4 regions of the Streptomyces sp. NBC_00322 genome follow, and region 3 is predicted to be linked to each of the others. Evidence: riboswitches for the same ligand, from Rfam matches in the RefSeq annotation. Region 3 holds a riboswitch; each other region holds the start of a gene.
What was found. Region 3 has a riboswitch for cyclic di-AMP ahead of OG905_RS24245 (transglycosylase family protein). Riboswitches for the same ligand answer to the same signal wherever they lie in the genome.
Positions count from the first base shown of each region.

Region 1: linked by a shared signal. The riboswitch ahead of OG905_RS16485 (C40 family peptidase) and the one ahead of OG905_RS24245 (transglycosylase family protein) in region 3 are both predicted to bind cyclic di-AMP.
Region 2: linked by a shared signal. The riboswitch ahead of OG905_RS06555 (M23 family metallopeptidase) and the one ahead of OG905_RS24245 (transglycosylase family protein) in region 3 are both predicted to bind cyclic di-AMP.
Region 4: linked by a shared signal. The riboswitch ahead of OG905_RS11065 (M23 family metallopeptidase) and the one ahead of OG905_RS24245 (transglycosylase family protein) in region 3 are both predicted to bind cyclic di-AMP.

Region 1 covers NZ_CP108019.1:3,675,379-3,682,317, reverse strand. Annotated here, with positions in the region: gene OG905_RS16500 (GNAT family N-acetyltransferase) at 1-303, opposite strand, end outside; gene OG905_RS16495 (C40 family peptidase) at 347-1,420, opposite strand; gene OG905_RS16490 (hypothetical protein) at 1,928-2,281, shown strand; gene OG905_RS16485 (C40 family peptidase) at 2,380-3,570, opposite strand; cyclic di-AMP (ydaO/yuaA leader) riboswitch at 3,572-3,736, opposite strand; gene pcrA (DNA helicase PcrA) at 3,987-6,428, shown strand; gene OG905_RS16475 (M23 family metallopeptidase) at 6,432-6,939, opposite strand, start outside.
Region 2 covers NZ_CP108019.1:1,440,322-1,447,260, reverse strand. Annotated here, with positions in the region: gene OG905_RS06580 (aspartate aminotransferase family protein) at 1-674, shown strand, start outside; gene OG905_RS06575 (XRE family transcriptional regulator) at 734-1,321, shown strand; gene OG905_RS06570 (DUF6126 family protein) at 1,341-1,469, shown strand; gene OG905_RS06565 (tyrosine-protein phosphatase) at 1,480-2,292, opposite strand; gene OG905_RS06560 (alpha-galactosidase) at 2,474-4,579, shown strand; cyclic di-AMP (ydaO/yuaA leader) riboswitch at 4,980-5,137, shown strand; gene OG905_RS06555 (M23 family metallopeptidase) at 5,140-6,069, shown strand; gene OG905_RS06550 (SGNH/GDSL hydrolase family protein) at 6,242-6,939, shown strand, end outside.
Region 3 covers NZ_CP108019.1:5,292,869-5,299,807, forward strand. Annotated here, with positions in the region: gene OG905_RS24225 (SurA N-terminal domain-containing protein) at 1-435, shown strand, start outside; gene OG905_RS24230 (nucleoside triphosphate pyrophosphohydrolase) at 457-1,440, shown strand; gene OG905_RS24235 (cytochrome P450 family protein) at 1,437-2,705, shown strand; gene OG905_RS24240 (transglycosylase family protein) at 2,818-3,684, shown strand; cyclic di-AMP (ydaO/yuaA leader) riboswitch at 3,944-4,119, shown strand; gene OG905_RS24245 (transglycosylase family protein) at 4,123-4,779, shown strand; gene eno (phosphopyruvate hydratase) at 5,066-6,352, shown strand; gene OG905_RS24255 (FtsB family cell division protein) at 6,432-6,905, shown strand; gene OG905_RS24260 (DUF501 domain-containing protein) at 6,936-6,939, shown strand, end outside.
Region 4 covers NZ_CP108019.1:2,454,832-2,461,770, reverse strand. Annotated here, with positions in the region: gene OG905_RS11075 (M16 family metallopeptidase) at 84-1,427, shown strand; gene OG905_RS11070 (M16 family metallopeptidase) at 1,424-2,812, shown strand; cyclic di-AMP (ydaO/yuaA leader) riboswitch at 3,043-3,206, shown strand; gene OG905_RS11065 (M23 family metallopeptidase) at 3,220-3,990, shown strand; gene OG905_RS11060 (GntR family transcriptional regulator) at 4,180-4,857, shown strand; gene OG905_RS11055 (HPr family phosphocarrier protein) at 5,067-5,348, opposite strand; gene OG905_RS11050 (bifunctional acetate--CoA ligase family protein/GNAT family N-acetyltransferase) at 5,455-6,939, shown strand, end outside.

The DNA of each region.
Region 1 (6,939 bases), 1.6 Mb from region 3:
CGCGCAGGCCAGCAGTGGGGCGCGGTTGACGACCGCGAAGCCCGCGGCGAGCAGCGCGGGCTCCACCTCGGGCGCGCAGGACGGCAGGAACTCAAGACGCGGCATCCGGTCGCGCTCGCGGAAGACGGCGATCAGAGCGCCGATCTCTTCGGTGGTCGGCTCCGCGCCGTGGTCCGGTATGGCGTAATTCGCCGGCGGGATGGCCCAGTTGGGGTGGTAGCGCACCGTGAAGGGGCCGACCCGCACATGATCGGGCGACCGGAGCGCGAGGGTGCGTACGTAGTTCTGGACGTCGACGTCCACATCGGGCTCCTGCGGCGTTCGGGATCTTTGGACGCCGGGGATCCTATGCGGGCCGGGTGGCACCGGCGAAAGGCATTTCGTCGATCGGCGCGACCCGGACCGGGGCGCCGGGGCGGGGTGCGTGGATCATCTGTCCGCCGCCGATGTAGAGGCCGACATGGCTGATGCCGGAGTAGAAGAACACCAGGTCACCGGGGGCTAGTTCGGAGCGCGATACACGCCGGCCCGCGTTGATCTGGGTGTACGTGGTGCGGGGCAGCGAGACTCCCGCGGAGCGCCAGGCGGCCTGGGTGAGCCCGGAACAGTCGAAGGAGTCGGGCCCGGTGGCGCCCCAGACGTACGGCTTGCCGAGCGCCCCGTAGGCGAAGGCGACGGCCTGCGCGGCACGGGGGTTGGGGGCCTGGAGGGAGCCGCGGGGGGCCGCGGAGCGGTCGGCGCGGGCGTCGGTCGCGGCGTCCCCGTAGCCTCCGTAGGACGTCCCCTGCGAACTGTCGTAGGAGGCGCGCTGCGCGGCCGTGAGCTGGTCCAGCAGGCGTTCGGCGGCCGAGAGCTTCTCCTGGACGGTGGCCTTGTGCCTGGCCAGTTCGGTCTGCCGGGCCGTGAGCGCGCCCATCCGTCTCCCCGCCTCGGCCCGCAACCGGGCGATGTCCACGAGCTGTTGGTGCACTCCGGCGATGGCGTCGGCCTGACGGGTGCCGACCCGCTCGGCGAGCGCGGCACGCTCCAGATACTCGTCCGGGTCGGAGGTCAGCGCGAGCTGCAGCGCCGGGTCGATGCCGCCCGCGCGGTATTGGGCGGTGGCGATCGAACCGAGCGCGTTGCGTGAGGTGTTGAGCAGCTCGGTCCTGCGGGTGGCCTCGTCGCGCAGCTCGTCCAGCGAGCTGCGGGCGCTCGCGGTCTGCTCCTTGGCCCCGTTGTACTTCTCGGTGGCGGCCTCGGCCTCCTCGTAGAGCTTGTCGACCTTGGCCTTGACCTGTGCGGGGGTGAGGACGGGCTCCGCAAGTGCGGTGCCGTTGAATGCGGTGGTCGTTGCGGCGCCGGCGAGCGCGAGGGTGGCGGCGGTCCGGGCCGCGGGCCCGGTGAGCGGATGCTGCTTCGGTTTCCGGTGCGCTGCCACGAGGGCGTCCACGTCCTTCCGTCTTCCCTGCGGTCCGAGCCCGAGTCCGACGGCGGTCCGCACGGGGGGAGCGGTCCGCCGCCGGATCTCTCGGCGGTGGTGGCCGACGGCCGCCCGGGAGCTCGGCGGCGGTGGGGAGTCGGTCACCTGAGGAAGGACGCTAAACCTGGGGATCACGGGGCTGAGGCGCAAGGACCGGTTTTGCCCGAAGGTGGACACCCTGGACCGCTTTCTGGGAGCGGACCTGATGGCACCGGCCCGACCCCGGTACCGCTGTGACCGATGCGGCGAATGAGGCACACCTGCCCAAAGGGCGGTGGTATGGGGATCGTTAGGGGGTGTCTTTCGGATCTTGCCGGGCTCGCGTGCCCTGGCACGCACATCTGCCGCGTTGTCGTCAGTCGCCTACGCTCCGCGTGGGCTCCATCCTCCGCCTTGCAGCTGCACGCACCAGACCCCGCTCACTGACCCGGCCTGATCCGAAAGACACCCCCTAAGCTCCGCCTCATGGACGTACTCATCAATGTCTTCGTCGCCCTGCACATCATCGGTATCGCGTTGCTGCTCGGCGGCTTCCTCACCCAGATGAAGGCGATGGGCGCGGGGACGGCCCGCTTCAGCCCGGCGATGCTGCACGGTGCGCTGACGATGCTGGTCACCGGCGTGGTGCTGGTGGGCCTGAACCGGGCGGACGACCAGCCGGTGAACAGCCTGAAGATCGGGATCAAGCTGGCCGTGCTGGTGGTCATCCTGGGCCTCGTCTACGTCAAGCGGGACGAGGAGAAGGTCGACAAGGCGCTGTTCGGCGCGGTGGGCGGGCTGACGATCGCGAACATCTTCATCGCGACGCTCTGGACCTGATGCCCGGGATGCCCGGGATGCCCGGGGTGCTCGGGGTGCGCCGGGCATGAGAACGCCCGGGCGCGCTTCGGAAGCCCGGGCGTTCGGCTGCTGCGGTGTTACGCGGGGCGCACGCTGCCGTAGATCGGCATGTAGTAGATCGACTCCTCGCGGACGTTCGTACCGGGCTTCGGCGCGTGGATCATCATGCCGTCGCCGATGTAGATGCCGACGTGGCTGATGTCGTCGTAGAAGAAGACCAGGTCACCCGGGAGCAGATCCTTCGTCGCGACCCGCGTGCCCACGTTCACCTGGTCCCAGGTGGTGCGCGGCAGGTCCACACCGGCCGCCTTCCAGGCGGCCTGGGTCAGCCCCGAGCAGTCGTACGAACTCGGGCCGGTCGCTCCCCAGACGTACGGCTTGCCGACCTGGGCGCGGGCGAAGGCGAGGACCTTGTCGGCCTTGGCCGCGTACGTGCTGTCGGTGGTGCCGGTGCCGGTGCCGGTGCCGGTGCCGGTGCCGGTGTCCGTGCCCGTCCCGGTGCTGGTGTCCTGGCTCTGCGCGGCCTCCTGCTGCTGCCGCGCCGCCTCTTCCTTGGCGCGGGCCTCCGCCTCCGCCTTGGCCTGTGCCTCGGCCTTGAGGCGGGCTTCCTCCTGCTTCTGGCGCTCGATCGCGGCGAGCCGGGCCTTCTCCTCGGCGGTCAGCTTCGACAGCAGCTCCCGTGCCTCGGCGAGCTTCGCCTGGACCTCCTGCTTGCTGGCGCTCAGGGCCTTCTGCGAGAGCGTGAGCGACTCGAGCTTCTCGTTCGCCGCCGCGCGCTGCTTGGCGTCCGCGGCCCGCTGGGTCTCGTAGTCGTCGATCACCGTGCGCTGACGGTCGGTCATCCGGTCCATCAGCTGCGTCTGGTCGAAGTACGCCTGCGGGCTGTCCGCGAAGAGCAGCGCGGCGGTCGGAGTGACGGCTCCCGTGCGGTACTGCGTGGCCGCGTAGTTGCCCAGCACTCTGCGCGACTCGTTCAGCTTCTCGGTACGCGTGGCGGCCTCGTCGAGCAGCTCGTCGACCTCGCGCCGCTTCGCGTCGGTGGATTCCTTGGCCTTGTTGTACTTCTCGGTCGCGGTGCCGGCCTGCCGGTAGAGGTCGTCGACCTTCTTCTGCACCTCTTCGATGGAGGGCTTCGGCTCGGTCGGCACGGCGTTGGCGCTCTGCGTCGACAGCAGCGTGACGCCGGCGATGGCTGCCGTCGTGAGCCCGACGGCGGGTGAGGTCGTGGTACGGCTGCGTTCCTTGCGATGCGACGCCAAGGCCGGCATCTCCTTCTTCCGTGGGCCGCCTACCGGGTTAGCTGTCGGGTTCGGGCGGAACGGAAGGTCGCCCTACGGACCGGATGGGGTGCGGTCCGATTCACCCCGGTTGTGCATGGTGGGTCCCCGGTTCCGAACTTCCTTGCGGAAAGCCCGAATTCGGCGCAGGCTGCCCGATGTGGCGCGGATCGCCAGGGGGATACGGGCCGCCTGGTCGAGCACCGTAGCCAACTCGTGTGGCCGCTGTGAAGGTTGATGTTCGATATGCCCGATACATTTTCGTGACCTTGCCGATCGGCGGACCCGGACGTTCCGGAAGATGACCCGACGACATGGCCCGATCACGCAGGGTCGCGAGGATTACGGAGGGTGGTGGCCCGATGCGGCGGCAAGCTGTCAGTGCGGCGGCCTAGACTCGTAGAGCGATGAGCAGCCTCTTTGACGACAGCTTCCTGGCGGACCTCCAGCCCAGCTCGGAGCACCCTCCGCCGCCGCCCGAGGACCCCTCCCCGGAGGAGATGCCTGACGATCTCTTCCAGGGCGCGTTCGACGTGCCCCCGGCCCGGGATCCGTACCACCGCGACGGCGCCCCGCGCACCGTCGTGGACCCCGCCGCCCTCCTCGAAGGGCTGAACGAACAGCAGCGCGCCGCCGTCGTGCACACCGGCTCGCCGCTGCTCATCGTCGCCGGGGCCGGATCCGGCAAGACCCGGGTGCTGACCCACCGGATCGCGTATCTGCTGGGGACCCGCAGCGTCCACCCCGGCCAGATACTGGCGATCACCTTCACCAACAAGGCCGCCGGCGAGATGAAGGAGCGCGTCGAGCAGCTCGTCGGGCCGCGGGCCAACGCCATGTGGGTGTCCACCTTCCACAGCGCGTGTGTCCGCATCCTGCGCCGGGAGTCGAAGAGGCTCGGCTTCACCTCGTCGTTCTCGATCTACGACGCGGCGGACTCGAAGCGGCTGATGGCCCTGGTCTGCCGGGACCTTGATCTCGACCCCAAGAAGTTCCCGCCGAAGGCCTTCAGCGCCAAGATCTCGAACCTGAAGAACGAGCTGATCGACGAGGAGACCTTCGCCGACCAGGCTGCCGACGGTTTCGAGAAGACGCTCGCCGAGGCATACCGCATGTACCAGGGCAGGCTGCGCGAGGCCAACGCCCTGGACTTCGACGACATCATCATGACGACGGTGCATCTGCTCCAGGCGTTCCCGGACGTCGCCGAGCACTACCGGCGCCGCTTCCGCCATGTCCTGGTGGACGAGTACCAGGACACCAACCACGCTCAGTACACACTCGTACGCGAGCTGGTGGGGACGGGGTACGAGGACCTGCCGCCGGCCGAGCTGTGTGTCGTCGGCGACGCCGACCAGTCGATCTACGCCTTCCGCGGTGCGACCATCCGCAACATCCTCCAGTTCGAGGAGGACTACCCGGACGCGACGACGATCCTGCTGGAGCAGAACTACCGCTCGACGCAGACGATCCTCTCCGCCGCCAACGCGGTCATCGAGCGGAACGAAAGCCGCCGCCCCAAGAACCTGTGGACGAACGCGGGCGCGGGCGCGCAGATCACCGGCTATGTCGCCGACACCGAGCACGACGAGGCGCAGTTCGTCGCCGACGAGATCGACCGGCTGACGGACGCGGGCGACGCGAAGGCGGGCGACGTCGCCGTCTTCTACCGTACGAACGCCCAGTCCCGTGTCTTCGAAGAGATCTTCATCCGCGTCGGACTGCCGTACAAGGTCGTCGGCGGAGTGCGCTTCTACGAGCGCAAGGAGGTCCGCGATGTGCTGGCGTATCTGCGGGTGCTGGCCAATCCGGAGGACAACGTCCCGCTGCGCCGGATCCTGAACGTCCCCAAGCGCGGCATCGGCGAGCGCGCCGAGGCGATGATCGACGCCCTGGGGCTGCGCGAGAAGATCACCTTCCCGCAGGCGCTGCGCCGCGTCGACGAGGCGTACGGCATGGCGGCCCGCTCCGCGAATGCCGTCAAGCGCTTCAACGTGCTGATGGAGGATCTGCGCACGGTCGTCGACTCCGGCGCCGGCCCGGCTGTGGTGCTGGAGGCCGTCCTGGAGCGCACCGGCTATCTCGCCGAGCTGCAGGCCTCGACCGACCCGCAGGACGAGACGCGTATCGAGAACCTCCAGGAACTGGCCGCCGTGGCCCTGGAGTTCGAGCAGGACCGCGCAGCGGAAGAAGGCGCGGGCACGCTCGCCGAATTCCTGGAACAGGTCGCGCTCGTCGCCGACTCCGACCAGATCCCCGACGAGGACGAGGACGGCTCCGGCGTCATCACGCTGATGACGCTGCACACCGCCAAGGGCCTTGAGTTCCCTGTGGTGTTCCTGACGGGCATGGAGGACGGCGTCTTCCCGCACATGCGCGCCCTCGGCCAGGCGAAGGAGCTGGAGGAGGAGCGGCGGCTCGCCTACGTCGGCATCACGCGCGCCCGCGAGCGCCTGTATCTGACCCGGTCGTCGATGCGCAGCGCCTGGGGCCAGCCCTCGTACAACCCGCCCTCGCGCTTCCTGGAGGAGATCCCGGGGCAGCACCTGGAGTGGAAGCGGACCGGCCCGATGGCCGCGCCCGCGGGGCCGACCTCCGGCATCACGTCGTCGCTCTCGTCCTCGCGCTCCCGCTCGGGCGGCGGTGCGTCGGGCTTTGCCACGCGGCGTGCGAGCGAGAAGCCGGTGATCTCGCTGTCGGTCGGTGACCGGGTCACGCACGACCAGTTCGGTCTGGGGACCGTGGTGGAGGTGACGGGGTCGGGCTCGGACGCGCAGGCGACGATCGACTTCGGCGACACCAAGCCGAAGCGGCTGCTGCTGCGGTACGCGCCGGTCGAGAAGCTGTGAGCCCTAGGTGGGGTCGAGGCCGTGGCTGCGAAGCCACGGCAGCGGGTCTATGGCCGAGCCGCCGCCGGGCCGGACCTCGAAGTGGAGGTGCGGTCCGGTGGAGTTGCCGGAATTGCCGGAGTACGCGATGACGTCACCGGCCTTGACCGAACCGGAGCGGATCTTGGTGCTGCTGAGGTGGCAGTACCAGGTCTCCGTGCCGTCGGCCGCGGTCACGATGGCCATGTTGCCGTAGGCGCTGTTCCACTGCGTACGGACGGTGCCGTCGGTCGCGGCGCTCACTTCGGTGCCGTACGACACCGGGAAGTCGATGCCGGTGTGCACGGACATCCAGTTGACGCCGGCCTGGCCGTAGTACGCGCTCAGACCCTGCTGCTTCACCGGCAGCACGAACTTGGGGCGCAGGGCCTCGCGGCGCCTGGCCTCCTCCTCGCGTTTCTTCTTCTCCGCTTCCTGGCGCGCCTTGAGATCGAGGCGTTCCTGGGTGCGGGAGGCGCGGTCGCCGAAGTCG
Region 2 (6,939 bases), 3.9 Mb from region 3:
TGCAGACCGGCCTCGGCAGGACCGGCGACTTCTACGCCTACCAGCACGAGGAAGGGGTCGAGCCGGATCTGGTCTGTGTCGCGAAGGCGCTCTCGGGCGGTTACGTACCGGTCGGAGCCACCCTCGGCAAGGACTGGATCTTCAAGAAGGTCTACTCCTCGATGGACCGGGTCCTTGTGCACTCGGCGAGCTTCGGATCCAACGCCCAGGCGATGGCTGCCGGGCTGGCGGTGCTCTCGGTGATCGAGGACGAGCAGATCGTCGCCAACGCCAGGGCGACCGGAGAGCTGCTGCGCTCCCGACTTGCCGCGCTGGTCGACCGCTATGAGCTGCTGCACGAGGTGCGCGGGCGGGGCCTGATGATCGGCATCGAGTTCGGCCGGCCGGACTCGATCAAGCTGCGCAGCCGCTGGACCATGCTGCAGGCGGCCCGCAAGGGTCTGTTCGCTCAGATGGTCGTGGTGCCGCTGCTGCAGAAGCACAGGATCCTCACCCAGGTCTCCGGCGACCATCTGGAAGTGATCAAGCTGATTCCGCCGCTGACCATCGGCGAGCGGGAGGTGGACCGGTTCGTGGAGGCCTTCACGGCCGTGATGGACGATGCCCACGGCGGTGGCGGACTGATGTGGGACTTCGGCAAGACCCTGGTCAAGCAGGCCGTCGCGAATCGCTGACCTTTTGCCTCTGGGGCAAGAAATTTGCCTCAGAGGCAGCCTCCTGGCGCAATGGACGCATGACCATTCCTGCCGGAGAGGCGGCTGACGAGCTGCCCGATGTCGCACCGCGACTGCGCGATCTGCGCCGCCGCCGCGGTCTCACCCTGGAGGCCGCCGCCGAGCGCGCGGGGCTTTCCCCCGCCCATCTGTCCCGGCTCGAGACGGGCCGCCGCCAGCCCTCGCTGCCGATGCTGCTCGGCCTCGCCCGCATCTACGGTACGACGGTCGCCGAGCTCCTCGGCGAGTCGGCACCCGAGCGCGAGCCGATCATCCGCGCCGGGCGCAAGGAGCCCTCGTCGGCCGACGGCTGGACCTACCACCGAGCCGGGGGCCCCGGCCGGGCCATGCAGGCCCTGCGGCTGGTCGTGCCGTACGGATCCCAGGGCGATCTGGTGCGGGTGCACCCGGGCGAGGAGTGGCTGTACGTCCTCGACGGGCGGCTCCGGCTGGCGCTCGGGGACGCCGTGCACGAGCTGAGCCCCGGGGACAGCGCGCACTTCGACTCACAGACCCCGCACCGCATCGCTGCGGCCACACGCGAAGGGGCCCAGCTCCTGTTCGTACACACGCTGCTGCAGAGCCCCGACATCCATCCGCATGCCTGACACACGCGAAAGGCCCGCCATGTCCCAGCACAACGAAGAGGGGAAGTTCCCCCGAGGGCTCGTGATCCGGCTCTTCGCCTATCTGGTGGCGGGCCATCTGTTCGCCGCGTTCCTGTATCTGCTGTTCACGCTCGGCGACAAGGGCTGAGCCGCTGCGGTCACGCCTCGTCGAGGAGACGCTCTCGCAGCCGCTCCCGGGTCTCGGCGCTCACCTTCAGGCCCTCGCCGAGGTAGCGCTCGGTGTCGCCCCAGGTCTGTTGGATCGTGTCGAAGGCCGCGCTCAGATACTCGGCGCGCGCGTCGAAGAGCGGGGCGAGCAGTTCCATCACTTCGGGGGACATCGCGGCCGGAGAGGTGTCGCCGCGGCGGACCAGATAACGGCGGTGCGGGTCATTGGACTTGAGGTAGTCCGCCTCGATGGCCTCCCGCTCGACACCGACCGCGAGCAGCGAGACCGCTATGGACAGACCGGCGCGGTCCTTGCCCGCCGCGCAGTGCATCAGCGCCGGGACGCTGTCCTCGGCCAGCGCGTGCAGGACCCTGCTGTGCTCGGCGGTGCGCTCCTTGATGATCCTCCGGTACGACGCCGACATCCGGCCGGCCGCCTTCCCGTCCGCGAGGATCGAGCGCAGCTGGTCGAGATCGCCGTCCCGGACCATCTTCCAGAACTCCGCGCCGTCGGCCGGGTCGGTGAGCGGCAGATTCACATTGCGTACGCCGGGCAGCTCGACGTCCGGGCCCTCAAGACGCATGTCGGCCGCATTGCGGAAGTCGAAGATCGTGTGCAGACCGAGCGTGGCGAGGAACGAGGCGTCCGACTCGGTGGCGTGGGCCAGATGACCGCTGCGGAAGAGCCGGCCGTGCCGCACCCGCTTGCCGTCCACGGTCGGCAGGCCGCCCACATCACGGAAATTGCGCACTCCGGTCAGCTCGGGCTCTGACGAGGGGGCCTGCGGCAGCTGCTGCGTCACGTGGGCTCCTGAGGTGACTGCCGTCGGCGCTCCTCGCCGACGATGGCGCGTTGCCGACGATACGACATCGCTTTAGCAGGCAATCATTTCGGTCTGTCGCCTCAAGGGCGTTGCGGGGGCGGCGACCCCCGTCGGATGATGTTCGGGCCTGTGCGGACCTGTGAGTATCTGAGGGGTCGGGATGATTGAGAGCGTTGGCAACGGACGTACGTGGGTTCTCTCCGGACCGACGAGCAGTTACGCACTTCACCTCACGGACGACGACGAGCTGCTGCATCTGCACTGGGGGCCACGGATCCCGGGCGCCGACGCCGAGGCGCTCGCGGCACAGGGCCTGCCGCCGTACTGGCCGTTCGAGTCCCAGCTCGACGGGCACGAGGAGTATCCGGTCGAGGGCGGCCCGCGTTTCGTACGCCCGGCGCTGTCCGTCCGCACGGCCGAGGTGCGCGGCACCGAGTGGACCTTCGCCCGGGCCGCGGTGGACGGCGACGAGCTGCGGCTGCGCTTCACGGACGCCGTGCACGGACTCGGTCTCACCCTGCACCACCGGATGCGCGACGACGCCGATGTCATCGAGCGCTGGGTCACCGTCGCCCATGAGGGCGAGGGACCCGATCTGGAGCTGCTGAGGGCCGATGCGGCCGCCTGGACGCTGCCGCAGCGCGACGGCTGGCGGCTCAGTCGGCTGCACGGCCGGTGGGCCGCCGAATCCCTGCTCGTACGGTCGGAACTGACATACGGGGAGAAGGTGATCGGCAGCCGCCGCGGCCACACCGGGCATCAGCATCTGCCCTGGGTGGCGCTGGACGCCGAGGAGGCTACCGAGGAGCACGGCGAGGTGTACGGCGTGGCGCTCGGCTGGTCCGGATCGTGGCGGATCTGCGTACAGCGACTGCCCGACGGCCTGGTGCAGATCACCGGCGGGGCGGGCTACGACGACTCAGGGCTGCTGCGGCTCGCGCCCGGGCAGTCCTACACCTCGCCCGTCTTCGCCGGGCTGTGGAGCGACGGCGGCTTCGGCGGTGCCAGCCGGGCCTGGCACGCCTGGCAGTTGGCGCACGTCATTCCGGACGCCGCGGCCGAACGGCCGGTCCTCTACAACTCCTGGGAGGCCACCGGCTTCGACATCTCCGAGGAGCAGCAGCGGGCGCTCGCGCATCGGGCCGCGGCCATGGGTGTCGAGCTGTTCGTCGTCGACGACGCCTGGTTCGGGCAGCGCACCAGTGACCGCGCCGGCCTTGGCGACTGGACCCCGAGCGCCGAGCGCTTCCCGAAGGGCCTGGGGCCGCTCGCCGGCGAAGTGCACGCGCTGGGCATGCAGTTCGGGATCTGGGTCGAGCCGGAAATGGTCAACGCCGACAGCGATCTCTACCGGGCGCACCCCGACTGGGTGCAGCACCATCCGGGCCGCGCCAGGACCGAATTCCGCAATCAGCTGGTGCTGAATCTCGCCCGCGGGGACGTACAGGACTATCTGTGGGAGCAATTGGACGCCCTGCTGACCAATGCCCCCATCGACTATGTGAAATGGGATTTCAACCGCTGTTTCACGGACGCGGGCTGGCCCGGCGAGGAGTACCCGCAGAAGCTGTGGGTCGAGCATGTCCACGCGCTGTACGCACTGCTGGACCGGCTGCGGGCCGCGCATCCCTCCGTCGCCTTCGAGTCCTGCTCGGGCGGCGGCGGCCGGATCGACCTCGGCATCCTCGCGCGTACCGACCAGGTGTGGACCTCCGACAACACCGACCCGCTGGACCGGCTCGCCATCCAGCAGGGTTTCACCCAGCTGCACCCTGCTCGGGTCATGGCCGCCTGGGTCACCGACAGTCCCAATGTCCAGCTCAACGGCCGCGTCAGTACGCTGCGTTTCCGCTTCGTCAGCGCGATGGCCGGGGTCCTCGGGGTCGGCGGAGACCTCACCGAGTGGACCGACGAGGAGCTCGCCGAGGCGCGCGGCTGGGTGGGGCTCTACAAGAAGATCAGGCCGCTGGTGCAGCACGGCGAGCTGTACCGGCTGCGCGCGCCCGAGGGCGGGCTCAGCGCCGTCCAGTACCTACGCGGCGAGGAGACCGTCGTCCTCGCCTGGCTGCAGGCGCAGCACTACGGCGAACAGCCGCCGCGGCTCCGGCTGCGCGGTCTCGATCCGGCGGCGGTCTACGAGTGCCTGGACACCGGAGCCGTGCACCGTGGGTCGGTACTGCTGCACCACGGTCTGCACACGGGACTCAAGGGTGACCTGGACGCCATGGTGATCAGGCTGCGGCGGCTCGGGCAGTGGCAACCGTGACTGAGAGGTCCGGAGGATACGCCTGAAAAGGGACAATAGTCGTCTCGGAATTTCTCGGAATGGCAGATCTGAGGGAAAAGTGCGCCCGATCGGTCGATAGTCACCAAATGGTGCTTCTGTCCGAATTGGGCGGTTCGGCATAACCTGCCCCGTCTGCAATGGGGATGGGGCATGCCTCGTGAGCAGGATCATATTTGTCACGGTGTGTGGCGGCGTGACGGATACGAAATCCGTTGCCTGGCGGGGCGGGGAAGATCATTGATTGACGGAGCGTAACGGGAATTCTCCGGCGATATCGCGCCAGCTCGTGATCCGTAATTGCGGTGGCTTGTTCCGGTCGGCCCGGCTCGTTTACGTTCACGGCAATCCGGACGGATCGCCAAATCCTGCCGCCGCCCGGAATTCGAACCCACCCACGTGTGGCAGGAGCGGGGGACCCAGGTAGTACGCCGATTCCGCACTTCCGGAACGGCTCGGGGTTAAGCAGCGCAACCGCGCGGCCGGGCATCTCCAGCCCGAACCCGACAGCTCACCTCGCCGGCGCCGGAGAGGAAAGCGCCATGCCCGCAAAGGGTAAGCACCGCCGTCCCAAGACCAGCCCGATCACCCGCGGTTTCGTCGCAGCGGGCACAAGTGGCGCCGCCATCGCGATCCCGCTCATGGGTGCCACCGGGGCGCACGCCGCGGGCAAAACCGCCCCCGTCGCGGCCTCGTCGCACGCGGCAGTGACCGCCGCCGCAGTACCGGCCGCGTACAAGGCCCCGCACAAGCCGGCCGCCGCACCCACGACGTACTCCGTCGTCGTCGGCGACTATCTCTCCAAGATCGCGGACGAGCACAATGTCCGCGGTGGCTGGAAGAAGCTGTACGAGGACAACCGCGAGCGGGTCGGTGACAACCCCTCGCTGATCCACCCGGGCCTCAAGCTCACCCTCGGCGCCGCCTCGAAGGCGAAGGCTCCCGAGAAGTCGCAGCACCGCGAGAAGAGCCAGGACCGGTCCGCCACCAAGACCGCCACCAAGACCGCGGCCAAGGCCTCCACGGACTCCGGCTCGGCGAAGAGCGCCCCGCAGACCGGCAGCTCCGGGTTCACGACCCCCCTCGACGCGGCGACCGTCATCACGCCGTACCACCTCGCCGGCTCGATGTGGGCCAGCGGCTACCACACCGGTGTCGACTTCGCAGCGTCCACCGGCACCACGGTCAAGGCTGTCGGTCCGGGCACCGTCGTCTCCGCCGGGTGGGGCGGCGCGTACGGCAACGAGGTCGTCATCCAGCACAGCGACGGCAGCTACTCGCAGTACGCCCACCTCTCCTCCCTGGCCGTCTCCGCCGGCCAGAGCGTGAGCGGCGGCCAGCAGATCGGCCTCTCCGGCACCACCGGCAACTCCACGGGCCCGCACCTGCACTTCGAGATCCGCACCGGCCCGAGCTACGGTTCGGACATCGACCCGCTGGCGTACCTGCGTCAGCACGGCGTCACCGTCTGACGCCCGTCCGACGCGGTGATCACGCCCTCGTCCCCTCGTGCCGCAGTCCGCGGCGCGGGGGGATCCGGCGTATTCCGCCTTGGACGAATCTTGACCGGTGGCAAAGATCACCCCTCGTCAACCCCTCCTTACGGTCGCGTAGGTCACATCCGTAAGGGGAGGATCAGTTCTTGTGGCAGACGATTCGAGAACAGTGAACAGCGGCGGATTCGGGTCGTACGCGGCGATCGGTGACAGCTTCACCGAAGGCGTCGGCGACCCGGGCCCCGACGGGATGTACGTCGGCTGGGCGGACCGGTTCGCGGTCCTGCTCGACGACCGGATGCCGGAGCACACCTTCAGGTACGCCAACCTCGCCGTGCGTGGGCGCCTCCTCGACCAGATCGTCGAGGAACAGGTGCCAAGGGCCAAGGAACTGGCCCCGGACCTGGTGACGTTCTGCGCCGGCGGCAATGACATCATCCGGCCCGGCACCGACCCGGACGACGTGGCCGAGCGATTCGAGCGCGCGGTCGCCGACCTCACCGGCGCCGTCGGGACGGTCATGGTGACCACCGGCTTCGACACCCGCGACGTCCCGGTGCTGCGCCATCTCCGCGGCAAGATCGCCACGTACACCGCGCATGTACGGGCCATTGCCGACCGTTACGACTGTCCCGTACTCGATCTGTGGTCGCTCAGGTCCGTCCAGGACCGGCGCGCCTGGGACGCCGACCGGCTCCATCTGTCGCCGGAGGGGCACACCCGGGTCGCGCTGCGCGCAGCCCAGGTCCTCGGCATCGAGGTGCCCGCCGACCCCGACCAGCCGTGGCCGCCGCTGCCGCCCCGTGGCACGCTCGAAGTGCGCCGCGACGACATCCAGTGGGCGCG
Region 3 (6,939 bases):
GACAGCGGTCAGCTCAGCCGGGCCAAGCTGTACGACCTCATCGTCGACCAGGTCGTCCAGCGCGCCGCCGACGACGCCGGGGTCAAGGTCAGCCGCAAGGAGGTCCAGGACGGGCGGGCCCAGCTGGTGCTGCAGTCCGGCGGCGAGGACCAGCTCGCCGCCATGTATCTGCAGCAGCGCGGCGTCGCTCCGGACCAGCTCAACGATGTCGTGCGCCGCGACATCCAGGTCAGCAAGCTGGCCACCGCCCTCGGCGCGACCAACACCCCCGAGGGCCAGCAGAAGCTGAACCAGGCCTTCACCGCCGCCGCCAAGTCGCTGCACATCGATGTGAACCCCCGCTTCGGCACCTGGGACAACCAGAAGCTGGAGCTCGGCACGTACAAGGCCCCATGGATCACCCAGGTCACCAAGGAGCCGGAGACCGGCGCCTAGCGTGCGAGGTAGGTTCGACGGGTGAGAACAGAAGCACCCGTCGCTCCCGGCCGTATCGTCCTGCTCACCGCGAGCCACCGCGTCGCGCCCGGGCTGCTGTCCTGGCCCGCGTGGCAGACGCTGCACGACGCCGACCAGGTGCTGTGCTCCGACGATGCGCACCCGCAGCTGCCGTATCTGCGCGAGGCGGGCATCGGGGTCGAGATCGCCGCGCCCACCGCGCAGGAGCTTCTCGACGCGTGCGCCGGGGACCGCACCGTGGTGGTGCTGCCCTCCGGCGAGGGCGACCAGGCCCTGACCGACGGTCTTGCCCGGCTCGCCGGATCGGGACGGGTGCAGATGCCGGACCTGGAGCTGCTCCCCGGCTCGTACGATCTGCCCGGCGCGCGCCTTCTCGATCTCGTCCAGGTCATGGACCGGATCCGGCTCGAATGCCCGTGGTCCTCGCAGCAGACCCACAAGGGCCTGGCCAAGTACGGCATCGAGGAGGCGTACGAACTCGTCGAGGCGATCGAGGACGGCGACCGCGACGAGCTGCGCGAGGAGCTCGGTGACGTACTGCTCCAAGTGGTCTTCCACGCGCGTATCGCGCAGGAAGGCCGCGAGGAGGACGGTGCCGAGCCGTTCTCCATCGACGATGTCGCAGCGACGATCGTCGAGAAGCTGATCCACCGCCACCCGCATGTCTTCGGCGACGAGAGCGCCGAGACTCCGGAGGAGGTGAAGGCGCACTGGCTGCGCACGAAGGCGATCGAGAAGCAGCGCGACTCGGTGACGGACGGTGTTCCGCTCGGTCAGCCCGGTCTCGCGCTGGCGGCGAAGCTCGCGAGCCGGGTCCGTACCGCCGGACTGGACGTGGCGCTGCCCGCCGGCGACGGCATCGGCTACGAACTGCTCGGCCTCGCCGTCCGCGCGGAGGCCCAGGGCGCCGACCCGGAGGCCGCGCTGCGAGCCGCCGCCCGCGCCTACCGGGACGCGATCCGTGCCGTCGAGGACCAGGTGTGAGCACCCAGCCCGAGCTCTTCACCTGGGAGTTCGCCACCGATCCGTATCCCGCCTACGCCTGGCTGCGCGAGCACGCGCCCGTGCACCGCACCCGGCTCCCCAGCGGGGTCGAGGCATGGCTGGTGACGCGGTACGCCGATGCCCGTCAGGCCCTCGCCGACCAGCGGCTGTCGAAGAATCCCGCGCACCATGACGAGCCCGCGCACGCGAAGGGGAAGACGGGCATTCCCGGCGAGCGCAAGGCCGAGCTGATGACGCATCTGCTGAACATCGACCCGCCGGACCACACCCGGCTGCGGCGGCTGGTGTCGAAGGCGTTCACCCCGCGCGTCGTCGCCGAATTCGCCCCGCGGGTACAGGAGTTGACCGACCGGCTCATCGACGGCTTCGCGGAGAAGGGGGAGGCGGACCTGATCCACGAGTTCGCGTTCCCGCTGCCCATCTACGCCATCTGCGACATGCTCGGCGTCCCGCGCGAGGACCAGGACGACTTCCGCGACTGGGCGGGGATGATGATCCGCCACGGTGGTGGCCCGCGCGGCGGAGTCGCCCGCTCTGTGAAGAAGATGCGGAGCTATCTCGCCGAACTCATCCATCGCAAAAGGGAAGAACCCGGCGACGACCTGATCTCCGGGCTGATCCGCGCGAGCGACCACGGCGAGCACCTCACCGAGAACGAGGCCGCGGCGATGGCCTTCATCCTTCTCTTCGCGGGCTTCGAGACGACGGTCAATCTCATCGGCAACGGGGTGTACGCGCTGCTGCGCAACCCGGAACAGCGCGAGCGTCTGCAGGACTCCCTGGCCGCGGGGGAGACCCGGGGGGTGACCCCCGGACCCGCAGCGGGAAGCCCCCTTCTGGCGACGGCGGTCGAGGAACTGCTGCGCTACGACGGCCCCGTGGAGCTCGCGACCTGGCGGTTCGCCACCGAGCCGCTGACCATCGGCGGGCAGCGGATCGCGGCGGGCGATCCCGTACTCGTCGTACTCGCGGCAGCCAACCGGGACCCGGAGCGCTTCGACGAGCCGGACACCCTCGATCTCTCCCGGCGTGACAACCAGCATCTCGGGTACGGCCACGGCATCCACTACTGCCTCGGCGCTCCGCTTGCCCGGCTGGAGGGGCAGACCGCGCTCGCGACGCTGCTCAGGAGATTGCCGGACTTGCGGCTTGCGGGCGATCCGGCCGATTTGCGGTGGCGTGGAGGCCTGATTATGCGTGGATTGCGCACTCTGCCCGTTGAGTTCGCGCCTCGACAGATCTGACAGACTGTCAATTCTGTGACTTTCACGTGATCTGCGCTGCATCGACTTGTGATGTGCGCTCGTATGCGACTACTTTCACTGCCGTCTCAGCAGTCACGCGAAAGGCAAACGCATGCTCTCCGGCCATGGTCGCCACCGCCGTCCCCGCCAGGCTCCGGCCATTGTTGTCGCGGCAGGGGTGACGGGATCGGCCATCGCGATCCCCCTTCTCGGAGCCGGTTCGGCCTCCGCCGCCGACGCCTCCATGTGGGACCGCGTCGCCGAGTGCGAGAGCGGTGGCATGTGGAGCGCCGACCTCGGCAACGGGTACTACGGCGGACTCCAGATGTCCCAGGAGACATGGCAGGCCTTCGGCGGCTCGGAGTACGCGCCCACCGCCGACCTCGCCAGCCGCTCGCAGCAGATCGCGGTCGCCGAGAAGGTCCTCGATGCGCAGGGTCCGGCCGCGTGGGCCGGCTGTGCGCCGATCGCCGGGCTGCAGAACGACGGCGCCGCGACCGGCGTCGACCCGGGCACCGCACCCTCGCCCTCGCAGAGCACGGTTCCGGCGCCGGCCGCGCCCACGGAGCCGACCGCCAAGCCCGCCGAGCCGTCCACCACGCCGCCCGCAGACGTGACCGGGTCGGCGACCGAGGCCCCCGATGCGGCGGCGGGCGATGGCAAGCACCGCGGCGAGGCGGCCCCCGAGGAGACCGAGCCGGACAATGCGGACAGTGAGCGCGAAACAGGGCGCCACGCTTCGCGAGGTGACGGTTCGGCACGCACCGAAGCGGACAAGTCGGACAAGGTCGACAGTGCGGACGCCGCGCCGGGCGAGTACACCGTCCTGCCGGGCGACAGCCTCTCCGCGATCGTCGACAAGGAGAAGCTCTCCGGCGGCTGGACCGCGCTCTACGAGAAGAACCGCGAGACCGTCGGCGGCAACCCCGACCTCATCCTTCCTGGCCAGAGCCTTGATCTGGGCCTGAGTCAGGAGTAGTTCGAGGCTGTATGTCCGGTTCTGCGCAAGTGAGACAAGGGTCTCTTTGTCCCAACTGACGCATCTGCCCCGGCGGAATCACCCATTCCGCCCGTCACCTGCGGAAACGTATATGTCCTACTCGGTGAAATGGGCGATTTCTCCCCGATGTTCGTCTTTGAACATCGGGGAGTCGTGTGTCTACGGTCTGAACCGCTCGCCACAGCGGGCACCACTGACCGTCACGCCGAATCCTGCCGTCGGTCGGGGGGAGTAGTCGTCGCGCAGAGCGCCGAAGGCAGGAGCGGGGGACCCAAGGTAAGCGCCGGGCCCGGCCGTTGAGAGATCGACGGCGGAGACCGGCTTGGGGTGAAGTCGCATGCACGAACGTGCGACCGGGCAACTCACTTGGCCCGAACCCGACAGCTCACCTCGTAGGCGTCGGTGAGGAGAAGCTCCATGCTGTTTTCCGGCAAAGCCAAGCACCGTCGCCCGTCCAAGCTCACCCGCATCGCCACGCTCGCCGGTGTCACCGGTGCCGCTGTCGCCGTCCCGCTGATCGGTGCCACCTCGGCCTCCGCCGCGACCGCGTCCGAGTGGGACGCCGTCGCCCAGTGCGAGTCCGGCGGCAACTGGTCCATCAACACGGGCAACGGCTTCTACGGCGGCCTGCAGTTCACCAACTCCACCTGGGCCGCCTACGGTGGCACCGCCTTTGCCTCCCGCGCCGACCTGGCCTCCAAGGACCAGCAGATAGCCGTGGCCGAGAAGGTCCTCGCGGGTCAGGGCAAGGGCGCCTGGCCGAGCTGTGGCGTGAACCTGTCCAGCACGCCGTACACCGGTGGCTCCGCCACCACGCAGCAGGCGAAGCCCGCCGCGAAGCCGGTCGCGAAGCGCGCCGAGGCCCCCACCACCCGCTCCGAGCGCCCCGCCGCCCCGAAGAAGGCAGTGAAGAAGGGCGACGGCGAGTACAAGGTCAAGGCCGGTGACACCCTCGGCAAGATCGCGAAGGCCGAGAAGGTCAAGGGCGGCTGGAAGAAGCTGTTCGAGCTGAACAAGGACATCATCAGCGATGCCGACGTCATCTTCCCGGGCCAGCAGCTCCACCTGAGCTGACCCGAGGAGCCCTGGGACTCCGCTGGACCCGGCGGACCAGCGGACCCTGCGGGCTCTCATCCCCACAGCCACCCCGGCCCCGCGCGCTTTCCCCCGAGCGTGCCGGGCCGGGGTTCTGTCTGTTACCCCCTGGTAGTTCACGCGCTGTTTGTCCCGCGTCGAGTCTCTTCATGCCCTTTTTCGTCCCAGCGGGCGGGCATCTGCCGACCGATGCCCCCGCGCCGGTTAGGCTCTTGCCGCAAGGCCAAAGAGACCCTGCACTTCAAGCGTCACATCCCAGAAGGAGATGCTCGTGCCGTCCATCGACGTCGTCGTAGCCCGGGAAATCCTGGACTCCCGAGGCAATCCCACGGTCGAGGTCGAGGTTGGCCTCGACGACGGCAGCACGGGCCGTGCTGCTGTTCCGTCCGGCGCCTCCACCGGTGCGTTCGAGGCTCTTGAGCTCCGCGACGGTGACCAGAACCGCTACCAGGGCAAGGGCGTCGAGAAGGCCGTCCTCGCCGTCATCGAGCAGATCGGCCCGGAGCTCGTCGGCTACGACGCCACCGAGCAGCGCCTGATCGACCAGGCGATGTTCGACCTGGACGCCACCCCGGACAAGTCCTCGCTCGGCGCCAACGCCATCCTCGGTGTCTCGCTCGCCGTGGCGCACGCCGCCTCCGAGGCCTCCGACCTGCCGCTCTTCCGCTACCTGGGCGGCCCGAACGCGCACCTGCTGCCCGTTCCGATGATGAACATCCTGAACGGCGGCTCGCACGCCGACTCCAATGTGGACATCCAGGAGTTCATGATCGCCCCGATCGGCGCGGAGTCCTTCTCCGAGGCCCTGCGCTGGGGCGCCGAGATCTACCACACGCTGAAGAAGGTCCTGAAGACCAAGGGCCTGTCCACCGGTCTCGGTGACGAGGGCGGCTTCGCGCCGAACCTCGAGTCGAACCGCGCCGCGCTGGACCTGATCCTCGAGGCCATCAAGGAAGCCGGTTACGCCCCCGGCAAGGACATCGCGCTCGCGCTCGACGTCGCCGCGTCCGAGTTCTACAAGGACGGCACGTACGAGTTCGAGGGCAAGTCCCGCTCGGCCGCCGAGATGACCGAGTACTACGAGGAGCTCGTCGCCTCCTACCCGCTGGTCTCCATCGAGGACCCGCTCTTCGAGGACGACTGGGCCGGCTGGAAGGTTCTCACCGACAAGCTGGGCACCAAGGTCCAGATCGTCGGCGACGACCTCTTCGTCACCAACCCGGAGCGCCTGGCCCGCGGCATCGAGGACGGCGCGGCCAACGCCCTGCTCGTCAAGGTCAACCAGATCGGTTCGCTGACCGAGACCCTGGACGCCGTGGAGCTCGCCCAGCGCAGCGGCTTCAAGTGCATGATGTCCCACCGCTCCGGCGAGACCGAGGACGTCACCATCGCCGACCTGGCCGTCGCCACCAACTGCGGCCAGATCAAGACCGGCGCCCCGGCCCGCTCCGAGCGCGTCGCCAAGTACAACCAGCTGCTGCGCATCGAGGAGATCCTCGACGACGCCGCGGTGTACGCGGGCCGCTCGGCGTTCCCGCGCTTCAAGGGCTGACCAGCCCGTCGTCCGTACGTCCCCGGCCGCGGTCCCGTACCGTGTCCGGGGACGTACGTACGTAATGGGGAGGCGGGACATGGCCGGGAAGGACCGCGATCGGTTCTCCACCGCGACCAGGATTCGGCTGCTCGGTGAGCAGACCGCCGCTCGCGTCTACCGCTCCCAGAGCCGCCGCCAGGCCCGCCGCTCCCGGCTGACCGGACGCGCGGCCTTCCTGACACTGGTGGTCTGCTCGCTGGTCGTCGCGCTCGCCTATCCGATGCGGCAGTACGTGTCACAGCGCGCCGACATCGCCGACGAGCAGCGCCGGATGGCCGACGCCCGGGAGCAGGTGGAACGGCTCCGGGACGAGAAGGCGCGCCTCCAGGACGACCAGTACGTCAAGCGCCTGGCCCGCGAGCACCTGCATCTCGTGCTTCCGGGCGAGACCGGCTACACCATGATCGACCCCGAGGCGGCGGAGCAGCGCCGTACGGAAGAGGGGGCGGCCGACCGCCCCTGGTACTCCAACGTCTGGGACGGCGTCGACAACGCCGACCGCCGCAAGTAGAACCGTAGAACTGTTAGAGCCAAGGCAGGCATGG
Region 4 (6,939 bases), 2.8 Mb from region 3:
GCGACGCCGCCCGGGCCCAGACCTCCCCCTCTAAAGTGGCAGGGCTGACAAAGACAAGCAGTATCGCGATCGAAGGGACGTACATGCCCATGGGTCACACGGCCACAGCGCAGGCCGGTTCCGGCGGCCTGACAGCGACAGAGCACCGGCTGGCCAACGGCCTGCGCGTGGTGCTCTCCGAGGACCATCTGACCCCGGTCGCCGCGGTCTGCCTCTGGTACGACGTCGGCTCGCGCCACGAGGTCAAGGGCCGTACCGGCCTGGCTCACCTCTTCGAGCACCTGATGTTCCAGGGGTCGGGGCAGGTCAAGGGCAATGGTCACTTCGAGCTGGTGCAGGGGGCCGGCGGCTCGCTGAACGGCACGACGAGTTTCGAGCGCACCAACTACTTCGAGACCATGCCCACCCACCAGCTGGAGCTGGCGCTCTGGCTGGAGGCGGACCGGATGGGCTCGCTGCTCGTCGCGCTCGACGACGAGTCGATGGAGAACCAGCGCGACGTCGTCAAGAACGAGCGCCGCCAGCGCTACGACAACGTCCCGTACGGCACGGCGTTCGAGCGGCTGACTGCTCTCGCCTACCCCGAGGGCCACCCGTACCACCACACGCCGATCGGCTCGATGGCCGACCTGGACGCGGCGACCCTCGAGGACGCCCGCGCCTTCTTCCGTACGTACTACGCGCCGAACAACGCCGTGCTGTCGGTCGTCGGCGACATCGACCCGGTGGAAACGCTCGCCTGGATCGAGAAGTACTTCGGCTCCATCCCCTCCCACGACGGCAAGCAGCCGCCGCGCGACGGCTCGCTGCCCGAGGTCATCGGCGAGCAGCTGCGCGAGGAGATCCGTGAGGAGGTCCCGGCGCGGGCGCTGATGGCCGCGTACCGGCTGCCGCACGACGGCACGCGCGAGTCCGACGCCGCCGATCTCGCGCTCACCGTTCTCGGCGGCGGCGAGTCCTCCCGGCTGCACAACCGTCTGGTGCGACGCGACCAGACGGCTGTCGCCGCCGGGTTCGGTCTGCTGCGCCTCGCCGGCGCTCCCTCGCTCGGCTGGCTGGACGTCAAGACGTCCGGCGGCGTCGAGGTCCCGGAGATCGAGTCCGCGGTCGACGAGGAGCTGGCGCGGTTCGCCGCCGACGGCCCCACGCCCGAGGAAATGGAGCGCGCGCAGGCCCAGTTGGAGCGCGAGTGGCTGGACCGGCTCGGCACGGTCGCGGGCCGCGCCGACGAACTGTGCCGGTACGCCGTGCTGTTCGGCGACCCGCAGCTGGCGCTGACCGCCGTGCAGCGGGTGCTCGACGTCACCGCCGAGGAGGTGCAGGCGGTCGCCAAGGCGCGGCTGCGCCCCGACAACAGGGCGGTGCTGGTGTACGAACCCGTCTCGGCGCCCGAGGGAAGCAACGACGAGGAAGAGGCGGACCAGTGAGCGACGCTGCCGTGACGATGACGTACCACCAGCAGCCCACGGCGGGCGTCGCCCGGCCCTGGGCGTTTCCCGCCCCCGAGCGCGGCACGCTGGACAACGGCCTGACCGTGCTGCGCTGCCACCGCCCCGGCCAGCAGGTGGTGGCCGTCGAGCTCTCCCTCGACGCCCCGCTGGACGCCGAGCCCGAGGGCATCGACGGCGTCGCCACGATCATGGCGCGCGCCCTGTCGGAGGGCACCGACAAGCACTCCGCCGAGGAGTTCGCCGCCGAGCTGGAGCGCTGCGGCGCCACCCTTGACGCGCATGCCGACCACCCCGGCGTCCGGGTCTCCCTGGAAGTCCCGGTCTCCCGGCTGCCCAAGGCGCTCGGCCTGCTCGCCGAGGCGCTGCGCGCGCCCGCCTTCGCCGACAGCGAGGTGGAGCGGCTGGTACGCAACCGCCTCGACGAGATCCCGCACGAGACGGCCAACCCGGCCCGCCGCGCGGCCAAGGAGCTCTCCAAGGAGCTCTTCCCGGCCGCCACCCGTATGTCGCGCCCCCGCCAGGGCACCGAGGAGACGGTGGCCCGGATTGACTCCGCGGCCGTGCGTGCCTTCTACGAGGCGCATGTCCGGCCCGCCACAGCCACCGCGGTGATCGTCGGCGACCTCACCGGGGTCGACCTGGACGCCGTGCTCGCCGAGACCTTGGGCACCTGGACGGGCGACAGCGCCAAGCCCCGTTCCGTACCGCCGATCACCGCGGACGACACCGGCCGCGTGGTCATCGTGGACCGCCCGGGCGCCGTGCAGACCCAGCTGCTGATCGGCCGGATCGGCGCGGACCGGCACGACCGCGTCTGGCCCGCGCAGGTGCTCGGCACGTACTGCCTCGGCGGCACCCTCACCTCGCGTCTGGACCGCGTGCTGCGCGAGGAGAAGGGCTACACCTACGGCGTACGGGCCTTCGGCCAGGTGCTGCGGTCCGCCCCGGACGGCTCGGGCGCCGCGATGCTGGCGATCAGCGGCTCGGTGGACACCCCCAACACCGGACCGGCGCTGGACGACCTGTGGAAGGTGCTGCGGACGCTCGCCGCCGAGGGGCTCACCGACGCGGAGCGTGACGTCGCGGTGCAGAACCTGGTGGGTGTCGCGCCGCTGAAGTTCGAGACGGCCGCGTCCGTGGCGGGCACGCTCGCCGACCAGGTCGAGCAGTTCCTCCCGGACGACTACCAGGCGCAGTTGTACGTGCGGCTGGCCGAGACCGGCACCGTGGAGGCGACGGCGGCGGCCGTCAGCGCCTTCCCGGTGGACCGTCTGGTCACGGTGCTCGTCGGCGACGCCTCGCAGATCGAGGAGCCGGTCAGGGCGCTGGGCATCGGCGAAGTGACCGTGGTCACCGGCTGATCGCCTCTCGCACCCTCTGGACAACTCCGGCTGAACCCGGCACAACAGGCAAGCGGAACCCCGGCATCCAAGCGGTGCCGGGGTTCCGTGCTATGCCCGGTTTATTGCGGAGACTGCCTGTCTGCCCTGTGGCATGCACTACAAAAGGGCCTGTCTGTTTGGTGATTGAAAGTCGGCCCGCCTAGCGTCGGTCCGGCTGTTCGCCAGTAGCCCGCCGCATCCGCGGCATCGGACAGCCATCGCCGAGTCCCCGTCGGGCGCGAGCCTGGGGAGCCGGGGACCCACTCAGTCCCTGGGGTGAATCGGACGCCTTCGTATCCGTACGGAGGGGCCCGTAGGAGACCTTCCTGCTCCGAACCCGTCAGCTAACCCGGTAGGCGAGAAGGAAGGAAAGGACCAGCCACTTCATGGCGTTCACCCGTGCCACCGGGAAGCACCGTGCCCCGAGCCGCCTGACGCGCAGGAGCGCGAGCATGGCGGGCGCAGCGGCCCTTGCCACCACCGGCGTCATCGGAACCCTCGCTTCCCCGGCGCTCGCCGCCACCCCGGGCATGACCCCCGTCGAGGACACCGGCCTGACCCCGGTCGTCACCGCCGACATCCTCGCGGATCAGATCGCCGACCAGGCCGCCGCCCAGAAGCAGGAGGCCGCCGAGGCCATCGCCAAGGCGAAGGCGGCGGAGGAGGCCAAGCGCAAGGCCGAGGCACGCGTCAAGGCCGCCCGCGAGGCCAAGGAGCGCGCCGCCCGCGAGGCCGAGCGCAAGCGACTCAACGCCTTCGTCGCGCCGATCAGCGGCTCGTACGTCTCCACGGGCTACAAGACCGGCGGCGCCGTCTGGTCCTCCGGCAGCCACACCGGCATCGACTTCCACGCCGCCTCCGGCACCACCGTGCACGCGGTCGGTTCCGGCACCGTCGTCGAGGCCGGCTGGGGCGGCGCGTACGGCAACAACGTTGTGATCAAGATGAAGGACGGCTCGTACACGCAGTACGGCCACCTCTCCTCGATCACGGTCTCGGTGGGCCAGAGCGTCACCCCGGGCCGGCAGATAGGCCTCTCCGGCGCGACCGGCAACACCACCGGGCCGCACCTGCACTTCGAGGCGCGGACCAGCCCTGAGTACGGCTCCGACATCGACCCGGTCGCGTACCTGCGCGCGCACGGCGTCACCGTCTGAGAACAGCGCCCGAGCGCCTGCGCGCGAGAAGGCCCCGGCTTCCTGCCGGGGCCTTCGGCGTTCGGAGCCCTGGCCAAAAGATATCCATGGATTCCCGAGTGCCATCGGAAAATCCGGCCCACTGCAATAGAGTCACCGAACAGACGTCAATCGGCTGCGTTTCGCGCGGATTAAAGCGGAGGTTCGGTCATGCGCATTCCCGCGCACTCGGTATGCACGGCGATCCGCGACGACATCGTCTCCGGTGTATTCGAGCGCGGCAGCCGGCTCACCGAGGAGCAGCTGGCGCGCCGCTACGGCGTCTCCCGGGTCCCGGTGCGCGAGGCCCTGCGCACCCTGGAGTCCGAGGGCTTCGTCACCACCCGCCGGCACGCGGGTGCCTGTGTCGCCGAGCCCACCGAGCAGGAGGCGGCCGACCTGCTGGAGGTCCGGATGCTGCTGGAGCCCCTCGGCGCGGCCCGCGCGGCGCAGCGGCGTACGGAAGCGCACCTCAAGGTCCTGCGCGGCCTGGTCAGGCTGGGGCAGGAGCGCGCACGCCGTGGCCAGGGCGAGGACCTGCGCTCGCTGGGCGGCTGGTTCCACGAGACCCTCGCCCAGGCCTCCGGCAGCCCGGGACTGATCGCCCTGCTCACCCAGCTGCGGCACAAGATCGCCTGGATGTACGCCGTCGAACAGCCGGCCAAGCCCGTGGACTCCTGGGCGGAGCACGGCGCGATCGTTGACGCGGTGGCGCGCGGCGATGTGGACAGGGCCCGCACGCTGACGGCCGTGCATGCGGAGCGGGCCGCATCGGCGCACCGGCTGCGCCGTCCCGAGCGGGTGAGGACTTCGCAACATGCCGTAAACACCACGAGCGTCCGCCATTAACAGGCGCGCCGTATACAAAGGGAAGGATATTTGCGGGGCTTCTTTTCTGCTGCCCGAATTCATGAAGCCGGGCGCGGAAATGAACGTCGGGCCGGAATGCAAACAGCCGCGGTCTCCTCAATTCGGGAGACCGCGGCTGTGTGTCGCCGGGCGTATTCTGCTCAGCCGCTCAGCCGCTCAGCCGCTCAGCCGCTCAGCCGCTCAGCCGCTCAGACCGTCTCGGGAAGCTCCTCGAGCCCCTCGGCGACCAGCTTGGCCAGCCGGTCCAGGGCCGCCTCGGCACCGTCCGCCTCGGAAGCGAGCACGATCTCCTCGCCGCCCTGCGCGCCCAGGCCGAGCACAGCGAGCATGGAGGCGGCGTTGACCGGGTTGCCGTCGGCTTTGGCGATCGTCACGGGGACGCCGGCAGCCGTGGCGGCACGGACGAAGATGGAAGCGGGGCGGGCGTGAAGGCCCTCGGCCCAGCCGACATTGACGCGGCGCTCAGCCATGGTGTTGCCCTTCAAGTCTCAACGGTTGTCTAGACCAGTCTCTCATGTGTCGCGGCGTGCTCTCGTACCGACCCGCGACCGGTGGGTGAGCCGTACGCTTTCACACATGCAGACCCAGCCGGATCACGCCTACCCCGATCACTGGGAGGCGGACGTGGTGCTGCGTGACGGCGGTACCGCGCGCATCAGGCCCATCACCACCGAGGACGCCGGGCGTCTGGTCAGCTTCTACGAACAGGTCTCCGACGAGTCGAAGTACTACCGGTTCTTCGCGCCGTACCCGCGGCTCTCCGCCAAGGACGTCCATCGCTTCACCCATCACGACTATGTGGACCGGGTGGGTCTGGCGGTCACGGTCGGCGGCGAGTTCATCGCCACCGTCCGCTACGACCGCATCAACGCGGAGGGCCGCCCCGCGCGTGCCCCCGCCGACGAGGCGGAGGTCGCCTTCCTCGTACAGGACGCGCACCAGGGGCGCGGTGTCGCCTCCACCCTCCTGGAGCACATCGCGGCGGTCGCCCGTGAGCGGGGCATCCGGCGCTTCGCCGCCGAGGTGCTGCCCGCCAACAACAAGATGATCAAGGTGTTCCGGGACGCCGGGTACACACAGAAGCGCAGCTTCGAGGACGGCTCCGTCCATCTGACCCTCGACCTCGAACCGACCGCCGAGTCCCTCGCCGTCCAGCGCGGCCGCGAGCAGCGGGCCGAGGCGCGCTCCGTGCAGCGCCTGCTCGCGCCCGGGTCGGTCGCCGTCGTCGGTGCCGGCCGCGCGCCGGGCGGCGTGGGGCGCACCGTGCTGCGCAACCTCCTGGAGGCCGGGTACACAGGCCGTACGTACGCCGTGAACCGCGCCCTGTCCGAGGATCAGCGGGAGATCGACGGCGTTCCGGCCTTCCGGTCCGTGGGCGAGATCGGCGAGCCGGTCGACCTGGCGGTCGTCGCGGTCCCCGCCGAGCGGGTGCCGGAAGCGGTCGCCGACTGCGGCGAGCACGGCGTCCAGGGTCTTGTCGTCCTCACCGCCGGATACGCCGAGAGCGGCGCGGAGGGACGTGAGCGGCAATTCGAACTGGTGCGGCAGGCCCGCTCGTACGGCATGCGCATCATCGGCCCGAACTCCTTCGGCATCATCAGCACCGCGGAAGCCGTCCGGCTCAACGCCTCGCTCGCGCCGGAGTCCCCGGCCCCCGGGCGCATCGGCCTGTTCACCCAGTCGGGCGCGATCGGTATCGCCCTGCTGGCGGGCCTCCACCGGCGCGGCGCGGGGCTCTCCTCCTTCATCTCGTCGGGCAACCGCGCGGATGTGTCGGGCAACGACTTTCTGCAGTACTGGTACGAGGACCCGGACACCGATGTCGTCCTGCTGTACCTCGAATCGATCGGCAACCCCCGCAAGTTCACCCGGCTCGCACGGCGTACGGCGGCGGTGAAACCGGTGGTCGTGGTCAAGGGCGCCCGCCACAGCGGCAGCGAGCCGCCGGGGCACGCGGTGCCGGTGACCCGGATCCCGGACGCCACGGTCGGCGCGCTGCTGCGCCAGGCGGGCGTGATCCGCGTCGACACCGTCACCGAACTCGTCGACGTGGGCCTGCTG